Regions from separate parts of the Modestobacter sp. SYSU DS0875 genome, predicted to be linked through region 2. Evidence: predicted binding sites of a transcription regulator. Region 2 holds the regulator's gene; the other holds the start of a gene.

Region 1 (6,565 bases), on a different contig from region 2:
CGCATCCGGGAAGTGGCCCAGGTGCTCCACGTCGGCGGCTCGTCGTCGCGCCGGACCAGCAGGACATCGGGATCGGCCGCCGGCTGCTGGGGGCGGCGGAGGCCAACACCACGTGCACGCGGGCCACGTCGTTCACCGGGTCGCGGAGCGAGGCCAAGCTCCGGCTCTCCCGCCGGCACGGGTACGTCGAGGACCGGCCGGAGGAGCTGCGGCCGGGCTGGAGATCGTGCACCTGGTCAAGGAGCTGCCCTGAGCGGCGCCCCTGCCCTGCGGGCGACGGCGACTCAGGCTCGCCCTGCGTCCACGCGTGCGGTGTGTGCCAGCACGGCGGCGGCCAGCGGCGGGACGACCGCGGACGGCAGGGCGTGCCCCATCCCCGGCACGGTCACGAGGTGGGCGCCGGGGATGGCCTCAGCGATGCGACGGGCCGCCGGCGGCGGGTTGATCGGGTCGTTCGGCGCCTCGACGACCAGCGTCGGGACCGTCACCCCAACGAGCTCCGCGCCGCGTGCGAGCCCGGTCTGGTCGGCTCGCGCGTGCGCCGCCGTGTTGTCGTGCCGCCCGGCGTGGTCGATCACCGCTTCCTCCACCCGACGGAACTCCTCGGCGTCGAAGGGGATGTCGGCGCCGTTCAGCAGCCGCCAGTGCTCGACCCGCCAAGCCACCTCGGCAGCCCGATCGCGCGGGTCCGGCAGGTGCTCCCACAGCTCCAGCAGCCGTGGGTCGGTGTCGGTGAAGGCGGGGGGCGCGGCACCGCCCGGGCCGGCGCCCTCCAGCACCGCGGTCGCGAAGACCGTGGCCGAGCAGAGCCGATCCGGGTGGTCGAGCAGCAGGAGCTGGACCAGCGTGCCGCCCATCGACATGCCCACCACGTGGGCGCGTGCGATGCCGAGCGCGTCGATGACCCGCACCGCGTCGTCCGCCAGGTCCCGGATCGCGTACGGGCTCTCGTCGAAGCCCCAGGTCGACCGGCCCGTGTCCCGGTGGTCGTAACGGATGACCCGGTGTCGTTCACCCAGCGCGCGGACCAGGTCGTCGGGCCACGTGAGACCGGAGGCGTTGGCGCCCATGACGAGCAGCATCGGTGCCCCGTCCGCGCGGCCGGTCTCCTCGATCCAGAGTCGCACGCCGGGCGAGCCGTCGACGAACATTTCCATCGCGGCATGCAAGCACGCGGGCGACAGGCTCCGCGACACCTTTAGGTGCTCAAGCCGCTCCACCGCCCGCACCTGCACCGGGACTGGCGGTGGGCGTGCTGAGCGGCCCCACGTACCACGGATGGGCGAGGAGCCTGCTCAGTTCGCCAGGTCCGACCCAGCGGATCTCGTCGTGCTCGCCCGGGCAGGCGTTGGTGGGCGTTCCTCGCCAGGTTCGCACCACCCAGAGGCCCAGGCGCATGTCCGCGGCGGGGTCATTGATGCGCGTCACCGGCTCCGGGGCGATGGTCAGCGCCTCGACCCCGAGCTCCTCGCGCAGCTCGCGCCGGAACGCGTCCAACTCGGTCTCACCGTCGTCGACGTGGCCGCCCGGCAGGTCCCAGACGTCGGGGTACCAACGCCGGTGCGGCGATCGATGGGTGAGCAGGACCCGGCCCTGGTGGATGAGCGCGCCCGTGACGACGTGGTGCCCCCGCCGAGTCGACCACGCCGGCCGAGGACCGTCGCCGGTCCGGTTGCTGAACGAGGGGCCGGACCGGAGCCCGAGCCACAGTTGGATCGAGCGGGCAAGGTGAGGGCATGGCTCGAGCACCACGCAGCCCCACCGGCCGCGGACTGGCGGCACTCGGCATCGTCGTCTTCGTCGCCTGGGTCGCCTTCGTCGCGATCGAGATCGCCACCCTCCCGGTTCCGGGAACAGCCTCGGTCGACGCCCTGGCCACCCGGGTCGCCTCGGCGGTGGAACAGCGGGACGTCGATGCGCTGCAGGCGCTGATGGTGGACGACGCTCCCGCCGACTACGCCGACCAGCTGCTCGCCGACCTCCCCTCCCCGGACGACGGGCTGGAGGGCGTGGTCCGGAGCTCTGGCCGTGGTGACGTGCTCGTGGTGGACGACCCCGCCGGCCGCGGCACCTGTCTCGCCTGGCAGGTGGTGCACCAGGACGAGCGGTACCTGCTCGGCGTCGTCCCACCACTGGACGGCTGCCGGTAGTCCCGGGCAGCAGGCCAGGTCAGCTGAGCAGGGGCCCGATGAGGATCTCGGTGCCGTCGGGGCGCCAGGTGCGCCATCGGCCATCGGGTTGTCGCTCGACGCGGAACCCGTGGTGCACCTTGGTGTGGTGGCGTTCGCACAGCAGTGCGGAGTTGGTCAGTGACGTCTCTCCGCCGTGGAGCCAGTGGACGAGGTGGTGGACGTCGCACCACCAGGTCGGGGCGCCGCAGCCGGTGAACACGCAGCCCTTGTCCCGCCGCTCCACCGCCCGCCGCAGCCCCGGGGTGACCACCCGGTGGTCCCGGCCCAGGTCCAACGGGGTTCCGTCGGGGCCCATCACGATCCGGGAGATGCTGCCGTCACATGCCAGGTAGCGGGCGCGGGCCGCGGAGATCACCGCCCCGAAGCCCAGCTGGGCGGCCCCGGGGCCGGTGGCCGGGTCGACCAAGTCCTCCAGGTCGATCCCCACCACCACGTGCGGCTTCACCGTCCGCAGCGTCGGCGACTGACCTGAGGCCAGCTGGTTGTCACACACCTGCACGAACGCGTCGGCCTGCTGCTGGGCGCGGGTGCGGGTGTCCCCCTTCGGGCGGTCGGCCTGCACGTGGGACTCGATCGCCGCCTGCACCTTCTCCCCACCGGCGGCGTCCAGGTCGAAGCGGCCGGTGACGCTGCCGTCGGCGTGCTTGACGATGGTGAACCGCCGACCCTCCGTCGGGTCCGGCTCCGGCCCGTCAGGATCCAAGGCGTCGTCGAACTGCTGCACCGCCTGCACCAGCGACGCATGCGGCGCCTCCCGCGCAACGGTCACCCATGCGGCGTCGAACGCACCCAGGTCGATGCCCTGCTCCTCCGCCCGCGCCCGCTCCCGATCACCGACCGCGCCGGCCACCACGTCGAACTGCGCCGCCGTCACGTGTCCTGCCGCGAACCCGGCGGCCAACGCCGGGAAGTGCGCCAACGCCCGCCCCGACCGCCCGATCCGATCAGCCTCCCCCGCCGACAACCGCGCGTGCCCGGTCAACCACGACCGCATGCTCTTGAGCCCGTCACGCTCGGCGGCCTGGGACACCGCCGCGTGCCGCACCGTCCGCGTCAACTCCGCGTCCAACCGGTTCCGCGCCGCCACCAGCAGCGCCGTCCGGTCCAGCACCTCACCATCGGTCAACCCGTGCAGCTCCTCGCCGGCCAGGGCATCGAGCGCCGAGGCCAGTGGCGACCCGAGCACCCGTTCCAGCCCATCGTCGGGGAGGTCGGCAACCACGCTCGGCGCAGGGGCGTCCAGCGTCAGCACGTCGCTCACGGACACCCCCCCCGTCGATTCGAATACGTGTTCGAAATCTAGCGGGAGGTGGGGGCATCCACCACCCGTATCTGCAGGTCACGAGCCTGTCCACAGATTCACCGACGGACTTGACAGGCGCCCCGCGACAGCAGCGGGACGCATGGCCGCAGCTGTGAGGCGCCGCGCAGCAGAGGCCCTGGACACCGGTCGGGGCCACCGTGGGAGGGTGAGCGCCCGAGGAGTGTCAGCGGGCAGTGGAGAATGCCCGGCATGACCCACGTGCTCGACCCGAACGCGCTGGCCGGGTCCGGCGGCGCCCCGGGCACCCCACCGGACCCGTTCGCCGACGTGACCCGCTCGGACGACGCCTTCCGCGCCTTCCTGCACGGGCTGCCCGGCGTCGACCAGGTGGGGGCGCAGCAGCGGGTCGCCGTCCTCGGCACCCGCTCGATCAAGAGCACCGCGAAGGCCTGGGCGATCGACACCGCGATCTCGATGGTCGACCTGACCACCCTCGAGGGCGCCGACACCCCCGGCAAGGTCCGCAGCCTCGCCGCCAAGGCCCGCCGCCCCGACCCCGAGGACCTCACCTGCCCGGCCGTCGCCGCGGTCTGCGTCTACGGCGACCTCGCGGGCGTGGCCACGGAGGCGCTGGCCGGCACCGGCATCAACGTCGCCGCCGTCGCCACCGCCTTCCCCAGCGGCCGCGCCAGCCGCGAGGTCAAGCTCGCCGACGTCCGAGACGCCGTCGCCAACGGCGCCGACGAGATCGACATGGTCATCGACCGCGGAGCGTTCCTGTCCGGCCGCTACCTCGACGTCTTCGAGGAGATCGTGGCCGTGAAGGAGGCCTGCGGTCCTGCGCACCTCAAGGTGATCCTGGAGACCGGTGAGCTGGTCACCCTGGACAACGTGCGCCGCGCCTCGTGGCTGGCGATGCTCGCCGGCGGCGACTTCATCAAGACCTCCACCGGGAAGATCTCCCCCGCCGCCACGCTGCCGGTCTGCCTGGTGATGCTGGAGGCGGTCCGCGACTTCCGCGCCGCCACCGGCCGCCAGGTCGGCGTCAAGCCCGCCGGCGGCATCCGGACGACGAAGGACGCCGTCAAGCACCTGGTGCTGGTCAACGAGACCGCCGGGCCCGACTGGCTGTCCCCCGACTGGTTCCGCATCGGTGCGTCCAGCCTGCTCAACGACCTGCTCCTGCAGCGCCAGAAGCTCCGCACCGGCCACTACTCCGGCCCCGACCACGTGAGCGTCGACTGATGACCATGTTCGAGTACGCCCCCGCGCCCGAGTCGCGGTCGATCGTCGACCTCAGGCCCAGCTACGGGTTGTTCGTCGACGGTGAGTTCACCCCCGGCACCGGCACCCCGCTGAAGACCGTCAACCCGGCCACCGAGGAGGTGCTCAGCGAGGTCGCCGTCGGCACCGACGAGGACGTCGACCGCGCCGTCCGCGCCGCCCGCCGCGCCTTCACCCGGGTCTGGGGCCCGATGCGCCCGGCCGACCGCGGCAAGTACCTGTTCCGCATCGCCCGGCTGCTGCAGGAGCGGGCGCGGGAGTTCGCCGTCCTGGAGAGCCTCGACAACGGCAAGCCGATCCGGGAGAGCCGGGACGTCGACGTCCCGCTGGCCGCGGCGCACTTCTTCTACCACGCGGGCTGGGCCGACAAGCTCGAGCACACGGGTCTCGGGCCGGCCCCGCGGCCGCTCGGCGTGGCCGGCCAGGTCATCCCGTGGAACTTCCCGCTGCTCATGCTGGCGTGGAAGGTCGCTCCCGCACTGGCGGCCGGCAACACCGTCGTCCTCAAGCCCGCGGAGACCACCCCGCTGACCGCGCTGCTGTTCGCCGAGGTGTGCCAGCAGGCCGACCTGCCGCCCGGCGTGGTCAACATCGTGACCGGCGCCGGCCCGACCGGCCGCGCGGTCGTCGCGCACCCCGACGTCGACAAGGTCGCCTTCACCGGCTCTACCGAGGTCGGCCGGGAGATCGCCCGCTCGGTCGCCGGCACCGAGAAGCGGCTCACCCTGGAGCTGGGGGGCAAGGCCGCCAACATCGTCTTCGACGACGCTCCGGTCGACCAGGCCGTCGAGGGCATCGTGCGCGGGATCTTCTTCAACCAGGGCCACGTCTGTTGCGCGGGCTCGCGCCTGCTGGTGCAGGAGTCGGTGCACGACGAGGTCATCGCGGCGCTGCAGCGGCGGATCGGCACCCTGCGCGTGGGCGACCCGCTGGACAAGAACACCGACCTGGGCGCGATCAACTCCGCCGAGCAGCTGGCCCGGATCCGCGAGCTGTCGGAGATCGGCGAGGCCGAGGGCGCCCAGCGCTGGCAGCCCGCGTGCGACCTCCCCGACCGTGGGTTCTGGTTCCCGCCGACCATCTTCACCGGCGTCTCGGCGGCGCACCGGATCGCCCGGGACGAGGTGTTCGGCCCGGTGCTGTCCGTGCTGACCTTCCGCACCCCCGACGAGGCGGTCGCGAAGGCGAACAACTCAACCTACGGGCTGTCGGCCGGCATCTGGTCGGAGAAGGGCTCGCGCATCCTCAAGGTCGCCGACCAGTTGCGCGCCGGCGTGGTGTGGGCCAACACCTTCAACGAGTTCGACCCGACCTCGCCGTTCGGCGGCTACAAGCAGTCCGGCTACGGCCGCGAGGGCGGCCGGCAGGGGCTGGCCGCCTACCTCTCGACGGGAGACGCCAAGTGACCGACCGCCTCGCCGTCCGCAAGACCTACAAGCTCTACCTGGGCGGGGCCTTCCCCCGCTCGGAGTCCGGCCGCACCTACGAGGTGCACGACGCCAAGGGCCACTTCCTGGCCAACGCCGCCTGGGCCTCCCGCAAGGACGCCCGGGACGCCGTCGTGGCCGCCCGCGGCGCCTTCGCGAACTGGTCGGGCGCCACCGCCTACAACCGGGGCCAGGTGCTGTACCGGGTCGCCGAGGTGATGGAGGGCCGGGCGGCCCAGTTCGCCGAGGAGGTGGCCGCCGGCGAGGGGTTGTCCGGCGCCAAGGCCCGGGCCGCCGTGGACGCCGCGATCGACCGGTGGGTCTGGTACGCCGGGTGGACCGACAAGCTCGCCGCCGTGCTGGGCAGCAGCAACCCGGTCGCCGGCCCGTACTTCGGC
Region 2 (6,565 bases):
GGGGGGGCGGTGGTCGGTCTACCTCGGGATGCATCCGGAGCCCTGAGGTGTTGTACCGGGCGATGACGACACAGTCGATGACGACAACTCACTCGCCCCGCACCGAGGGGCGTGCCACGCTGGACCCGATGACCACCGCTGCTGACCGCGAGGCCCTCGCCACCGAGGACCGCACTCCGACCGCTCCCGCGCCCACCCGCCCGGCATCGGCCGGGGCCTGGGACGAGCCGGACGAGACCACCGGCTCCTACGCGCTCGAGGAGCGCGGCGCCCTGCGGCGGGTGGCCGGTCTCTCCACCGAGCTCACCGACATCACCGAGGTCGAGTACCGCCAGCTGCGCCTGGAGCGCGTCGTGCTGGTCGGCGTCTGGACCGAGGGCACCGCGGTCGACGCGCAGCGCTCGCTGGCCGAGCTCGCCGCGCTGGCCGAGACCGCCGGCTCCGAGGTCCTCGAGGCCCTGGTCCAGCGCCGCGACAAGCCCGACCCGGCCACCTACGTCGGCTCGGGCAAGGCCACCGAGATCCGCGACATCGTCGCCGCCACCGGCGCCGACACCGTGGTCTTCGACGGCGAGCTCACCCCCGGCCAGCTCAACCAGCTGGAGAAGGTGCTCAAGGTCAAGGTGGTCGACCGGACCGCGCTGATCCTGGACATCTTCGCCCAGCACGCCACCAGCCGGGAGGGCAAGGCCCAGGTCGAGCTCGCCCAGATGCAGTACATGATCCCGCGGCTGCGCGGCTGGGGTGAGTCAATGAGCCGGCAGGCCGGTGGCCGCGTCGCCGGCGGTGGCGGCATCGGTACCCGTGGTCCCGGTGAGACGAAGATCGAGACCGATCGCCGCCGGATCCGCGCGCGGGTGAGCAAGCTGCGCAAGGAGATCGCCGGCATGGCGACGGCGCGCGCGACCCAGCGCTCGAGCCGGTCGCGCAACGCCGTCCCGAGCGTGGCGATCGCCGGGTACACCAACGCCGGCAAGTCCAGCCTGCTCAACCGGCTCACCGACGCCGGGGTGCTGGTGCAGGACGCGCTGTTCGCGACCCTGGACCCGACGGTCCGCCGGGCACAGACGCCGGAGGGTCGCGAGTACACCCTCACCGACACCGTCGGGTTCGTGCGGCACCTGCCGCACCAGCTCGTCGATGCGTTCCGTTCGACGCTGGAGGAGGTGTCCGGCGCCGACCTGCTGCTGCACGTCGTCGACGGCTCCGACCCCGACCCGGTCGGGCAGATCAACGCGGTGCACACCGTGCTCTCCGAGATCGACGCCTCGGCGGTGCCCGAGCTCATCGTCGTGAACAAGGTCGACGCGATGAGCGAGGAGGACGTCCTCATGCTGCGCCAGGCCCTGCCCGGGGCGGCCTGGGTCTCCGCGCGCACCGGCGAGGGGATCGAGGCGCTGCGCGACGTCGTCGCCGCCCGGCTGCCGCACCCGCACGTCGACGTCGACGTCCTCGTGCCCTACGACCGGGGTGACCTGGTCGCCCGGGTGCACCGGGACGGCGAGGTGCTCGAGGAGCGGCACGAGGCCGACGGCACCCGGCTCACCGCCCGGGTCGACGACGGCCTGGCCGCGGCGCTCGACGGGTTCACCACCCCCGTCGCCGGCGGCTGAGCGCCCGGACCCGGTGGCGCCGTCCGCCCGGGTGCCCGGGCGGCGGACCTCGCCGACCGGGGCCGGGATCCGGCTCGACCGCCGCGCGGCGCGACCTCGTCCGGTCGCGCCGCGCAGTGCTGTCCCGGGAGGGTCACGGTCAGGTCACGGTGCCGGTACCGTGGCGTCGTGGCGAGCGGAGCGGTGCGCGTGAGGCCCGGCGCCGCCGACGGCCCGGACTCGCGCGCCCAGCCGGTGGTCGGCGTCGGTCGCCCGCCGTGGTGGCTGGTGCTCCTCTCCGTGCTGGTGGCAACCGGTGTCACCGTCGACCTCCTCGCCGGCGGCGTGCTGGAGCGGCTGGACCTGGCGGTCTCCGACCGGATCGGCTCCTGGGGGCTGCGCGACTCCGCCGCGTACTGGCCGGTGTGGGTGTTCACCCAGGCCGGTGGGCGGGGCACCATCCTGGTGGTGCTCATCGGACTGGTGGGCTGGCTGTCCTGGCGGCACCGCACGGCGGTGCCGCTGGTCCGCGTCCTGCTGGCCCTGCTGCTGCTCACCGCGGCGGTCTACGCGGTCAAGTGGGGCACCGGGCGCACCGCGCCCGCCTATCCGGGCTCCTACTTCCACCGGGGCGGGGAGAGCTTCCCGTCCGGGCACGTGGCGAACGCCGTGCTGATGTGGGGCGTGGCCCGCTGGCAGGTCGTCGAGTACGGCCTGCACGCCCGGCTGCAACGAGCGGCCTGGCTGCTCAGCGTGCTGGGGCCGTTGGTCACAGGAGTGGCCATGGTGGCGCTGAACTTCCACTGGGTCACCGATGCAGTCGTGGGGGCGGCCGTCGGCGTCGTGCTCTTGGGCGTGGTTCATGCACTCGACGCAGTCGTGGTGTCACGCTGGGTCCGTGCCAGAGTGGGCCGGCCGCACGCGTAGCCGCGCCGGCCGCCGTTGCCTGGCGGACGGGGCGCTCCTCGCCCTGCCCGCGGCGGTCCTGCTAGCGGTCCTGCCAGCACCGGCGGCGCTCGCCGAGGAGGCCGCGCCGAGCACGCGCTGCACCATCACCGACGCGCGGCTGCCGGAGATCTCCGGCCTGGCCAGCGCCGGGGAGACGCTCCTGGCGATGAACGACGGTGGTGACCGGGCGGAGGTCCACGTCCTCGACACCACCTGCGCCGTCGCGGAGCTGCGGTCGGGGAGCGTCGACCCGTACGACCCCGAGGACCTCGCCCTGGCCGCGGACGGCACGGTGTGGCTGGCCGACATCGGCGACAACAACGCCGCCCGGGAGACCGTCGCGCTGATCGGGTTGCGCCCCGACGGGGGCACCACGCTGACCCGGCTCACCTACCCGGACGGGGCGCACGATGCCGAGGCGCTGCTGCTGGCGCCCGACGGCACGCCGTACCTGGTGACCAAGGAGGTGCTCGGCTCCTCCGGCGTGTACCGCCCGGATGCGCCACTGGCCGACGGGGCCACGGTGCCGATGACCCGGGTGGTCGGGCTGGGCTTCACCCTGACCGGCACGCCGGGTGGGCCGGTCGGCCGCGCGGGGCAGCTGCTGGTGACCGGGGGCGCGGTGTCGGCGGACGGGCAGCGCATCGCCCTGCGCACCTACACCGACGCCTACGTCTGGCCGCTGACCGGTTCCGACGTGGCCGGCGCGCTGTCCGGCGCGCCGGTCCGGATCGCGCTCCCCGACTCACCGCAGGGCGAGGCGATCACCTTCGCGGCGAACAACCGCGACCTGCTGGTCACCAGCGAGGGGCTGCCGGCGCCGGTGACCCTGGTCCCGGTGCCCGGTGAGCCCGCTCCGGGCACCGCCACCGTTGCGACGCCGGACGCGGGGCCCACCGGTGAGCTCGTGACCGCGGCCCCGGGCGTGCCCCCGGTGACGGCCGGGATCATCGCGGCTGGTGTGGCCACCGTCGTCGTCTGGATCGGGGGCAAGGTCCGCCGCCGGCGGGAGTGACCCCCTGCGGGAGTGACCCCCTGCGGGAGTGACCCCCTGAACCCCGCCTGCGGCGGGGCATGCCCAGCCGCAGGCGGTGGCCGGGGTCAGACCCGGCGCAGCACCGTCACGACCCGGCCGAGGACGGTGGCGTCGTCGCCGGGGATCGGCGCATAGGCGGGGTTGTGCGGCAGCAGCCACACGTGCCCGTCGCGGCGCTTGTACGTCTTCACGGTCGCCTCACCGTCGATCATCGCCGCGACGATCTCGCCGTTCTCGGCGGTGGGTTGCTGGCGGACCACCACCCAGTCGCCGTCGCAGATCGCGGCCTCGACCATCGAGTCACCGGTGACCTTGAGCATGAACAGCGTGCCCTCACCGACCAGTTCGCGGGGCAGCGGGAAGACGTCTTCGACCGCCTGCTCCGCCAGCACCGGGCCACCGGCGGCGATGCGGCCCACCAGCGGCACGTAGGTGGGCGCCGGGGCGCCCGCCTCGTCGACGCCACTGGCCGCACCGGCGGCGGCGAGTGCATCGGCCGAGGCGTCGGCACCGACCGTCGCGCCGTGCTCGCCCGGCAGCCGAACGTCCAGTGCGCGCGGCCGGTTGGGGTCGCGGCGCAGCCACCCCTTGCGCTGCAGCACCGAGAGCTGGTGGGCGACCGAGGAGGCGGAGGAGAGGCCGACGGCCTCGCCGATCTCGCGGACCGAGGGCGGGTAGCCCCGGCGTTCGATGGAGTCGCGGATGACCTCCAGCACCCGGCGCTGGCGCTGGGTGAGCCCGTCGCCGGCCTCGCTGCGGTCGGGGAACTCGCGCACGGCCGCGCCGCCGGTGTCCTCGGTGGCCTCCGCCGCCTGCCCGGCCGGGCGCCTGCGTCGGCTCGACCCCTTGCGCTCGTCCGCCGTCCGGCCGTCGACCGCCATGTGTCCTCCTCGTCCGGCTGCGCGCGCAGCTGCCCGGTGGCATCCCGCCTGCCGGGGCGGGGTGGGACGCCGTCGTGGTCTCCCTGCGCACGGTAGCGGCTCGGCGGCTGCGGTTCAAACACGTGTTCGAACACCCGCCGTGTCGGTGCGCTCCTGTCGGTGGCGTGCGGTAGACATCGCACAGACGTTCGAATCGAACAGGCGTTCGAGATCGCACCCGAGGGGTGCCTGCTGTGAGGAGTGCACCGATGGTCATCGCCGAGTACCCGGACACCACCGTCGCCCCGCTCCGCCCGCCGCTCCGGCTGGTCCCGCCGGCGCCCGTCGCGCGGATGGGGTCCGCGGGGCGGGTCGGACCCCGCCCGGCCCGGCGTCCACCGGTGCGTCCCGGTGGGCGGCCGGGGCCCTCGTCGGGGGTCGCGGTGGCGCGGCCCGTCCGTGGTGGCGACTGTGGCCCGCCCCGGGCTGCCGCTCCGTGCCCGTCGGCCGGGGAGTGGGCGGAGCTGCCGCTGCGACTCACCCGCCGCGGCCGGCGCGCGGTGGCGGCACTGTCGGTGGCGGTCGGCCTGGGGGTGGCGGTGGGCACGCTCGCGGTGGTCGCCGACGGGGAGCCCGCGCTGCAGCTGGCCGGCGCCGGCACGGTGGTGGTCCAGCCCGGCGACACGCTCTGGTCGATCGCCGGTGACCTGGCGCCGGACGAGGACCGGCGCGCGGTTGTCGACGCGATCCTCGATCGCAACGACCTCGAGGACGTCGTGCTGCAGCCCGGTCAGGTGCTCGAGCTGCCCTGATGAGGTGCGCCGGGCCCGTCGCCACGGGCCCCGGCTGTGACGCGTGGGTGCGCGAGCGGCGGGCGGGTCAGCTGCGGAACACGACACGCACGACAGGGCTTGCACACCTGTAGGGGTGGCCGTACGGTTCCACCACAACATCTAGTGCTTACACGGGTGTAAGTCGTCCACAGCCGTTCCACACGTTCTCCCCGGGCCATCCACCGGATGTCCCCGGAGCAGTCCACAGGAGCGGTCCACGGGTCGGTGTCCCACGGTGTCACAGCACCGCGGTGATCCCGGCCGCGACACCTCGGGAGGAGGTGGACCGACAGTGCGTTGCCCCTTCTGCCACAACCCCGACAGCCGCGTCATCGACTCGCGCGAGACCGACGAGGGCGCGACCACCCGGCGGCGGCGTTCGTGCCCCGGCTGCGGGCGGCGGTTCACCACCGTCGAGGAGGCGGTCCTCGCCGTCGTGAAGCGCAGCGGCGTGAGCGAACCGTTCACCCGCGCGAAGGTGGTCGCCGGTGTCCGCCGCGCCTGCCAGGGCCGCCCGGTCGACGAGCACCAGCTCGCGCTGCTGGCCCAGCAGGTCGAGGACGCCGTCCGCGCCACCGGGTGTGCCGAGATCCCCAGCCACGAGGTCGGTCTGGCGATCCTGGGCCCGCTGCGCGACCTCGACGAGGTCGCCTACCTCCGCTTCGCCAGCGTCTACCGGAGCTTCAGCTCCGCTGCGGACTTCGAGAAGGAGATCGCCGAGCTGCGGGCCGCCGTGCGCGCCCGAGCCGGTGGGTCACCCGCCGCCGAGGACGGGCCGCCGGGCGCGGCCGCCGGGTCCTGAGGACGCCGCCCCGAACTGTCACACCCCCCGACTAGACAGGTCTCGACGAGGAGACCGCACCGCACCACCCGGCTCCGGCACCCGCCGGCTTCCCCAGCCGCTCCGCCCGCACCGCCGCTCAGCTCGACGCCAGAGCACGAACACCAGGGAGCCCTCGCACGATGACCGAGACAGCCGACCGCCTCGCCACCACCCGGACCCGTCGCAGCCCGAAGGCGCCCACCCGGGGCAAGGGCCTGAAGGTCAAGCGCGTCTTCACCACCGCCGGTGTGCACCCCTACGACGAGGTGGTCTGGGAGCGCCGCGACGTCGTCATGACCAACTGGCGGGACGGCTCGATCAACTTCGAGCAGCGGGGCGTCGAGTTCCCGGCCGAGTGGAGCATCAACGCCACCAACATCGTCACCACCAAGTACTTCCGTGGTGCGGTCGGCAGCCCCCAGCGCGAGACGAGCCTCCGCCAGCTGATCGACCGCGTCGTGCTGACCTACGGT

What was found. Region 2 encodes LexA, which represses DNA repair genes until DNA is damaged. Its sites were predicted from a motif close to TCGAACANNTGTTCGA; they were not measured.
Region 1: a site for LexA is predicted at 3,473-3,488, ahead of ACI79Y_RS03695 (DUF222 domain-containing protein). Genes of this name have one in related genera too.

The regions. Positions count from the first base shown of each region.
Region 1 covers NZ_JBJHAH010000004.1:151,418-157,982, reverse strand. The annotation lists gene ACI79Y_RS03710 (alpha/beta fold hydrolase) at 285-1,157, opposite strand; gene ACI79Y_RS03705 (NUDIX domain-containing protein) at 1,207-1,752, opposite strand; gene ACI79Y_RS03700 (hypothetical protein) at 1,737-2,150, shown strand; gene ACI79Y_RS03695 (DUF222 domain-containing protein) at 2,170-3,363, opposite strand; gene deoC (deoxyribose-phosphate aldolase) at 3,706-4,701, shown strand; gene ACI79Y_RS03685 (aldehyde dehydrogenase family protein) at 4,701-6,146, shown strand; gene ACI79Y_RS03680 (aldehyde dehydrogenase family protein) at 6,143-6,565, shown strand, end outside.
Region 2 covers NZ_JBJHAH010000001.1:57,841-64,405, forward strand. The annotation lists gene ACI79Y_RS00265 (ArsR/SmtB family transcription factor) at 1-46, shown strand, start outside; gene hflX (GTPase HflX) at 129-1,613, shown strand; gene ACI79Y_RS00275 (phosphatase PAP2 family protein) at 1,782-2,519, shown strand; gene ACI79Y_RS00280 (hypothetical protein) at 2,491-3,555, shown strand; gene lexA (transcriptional repressor LexA) at 3,642-4,457, opposite strand; gene ACI79Y_RS00290 (LysM peptidoglycan-binding domain-containing protein) at 4,706-5,248, shown strand; gene nrdR (transcriptional regulator NrdR) at 5,562-6,071, shown strand; gene ACI79Y_RS00300 (vitamin B12-dependent ribonucleotide reductase) at 6,233-6,565, shown strand, end outside.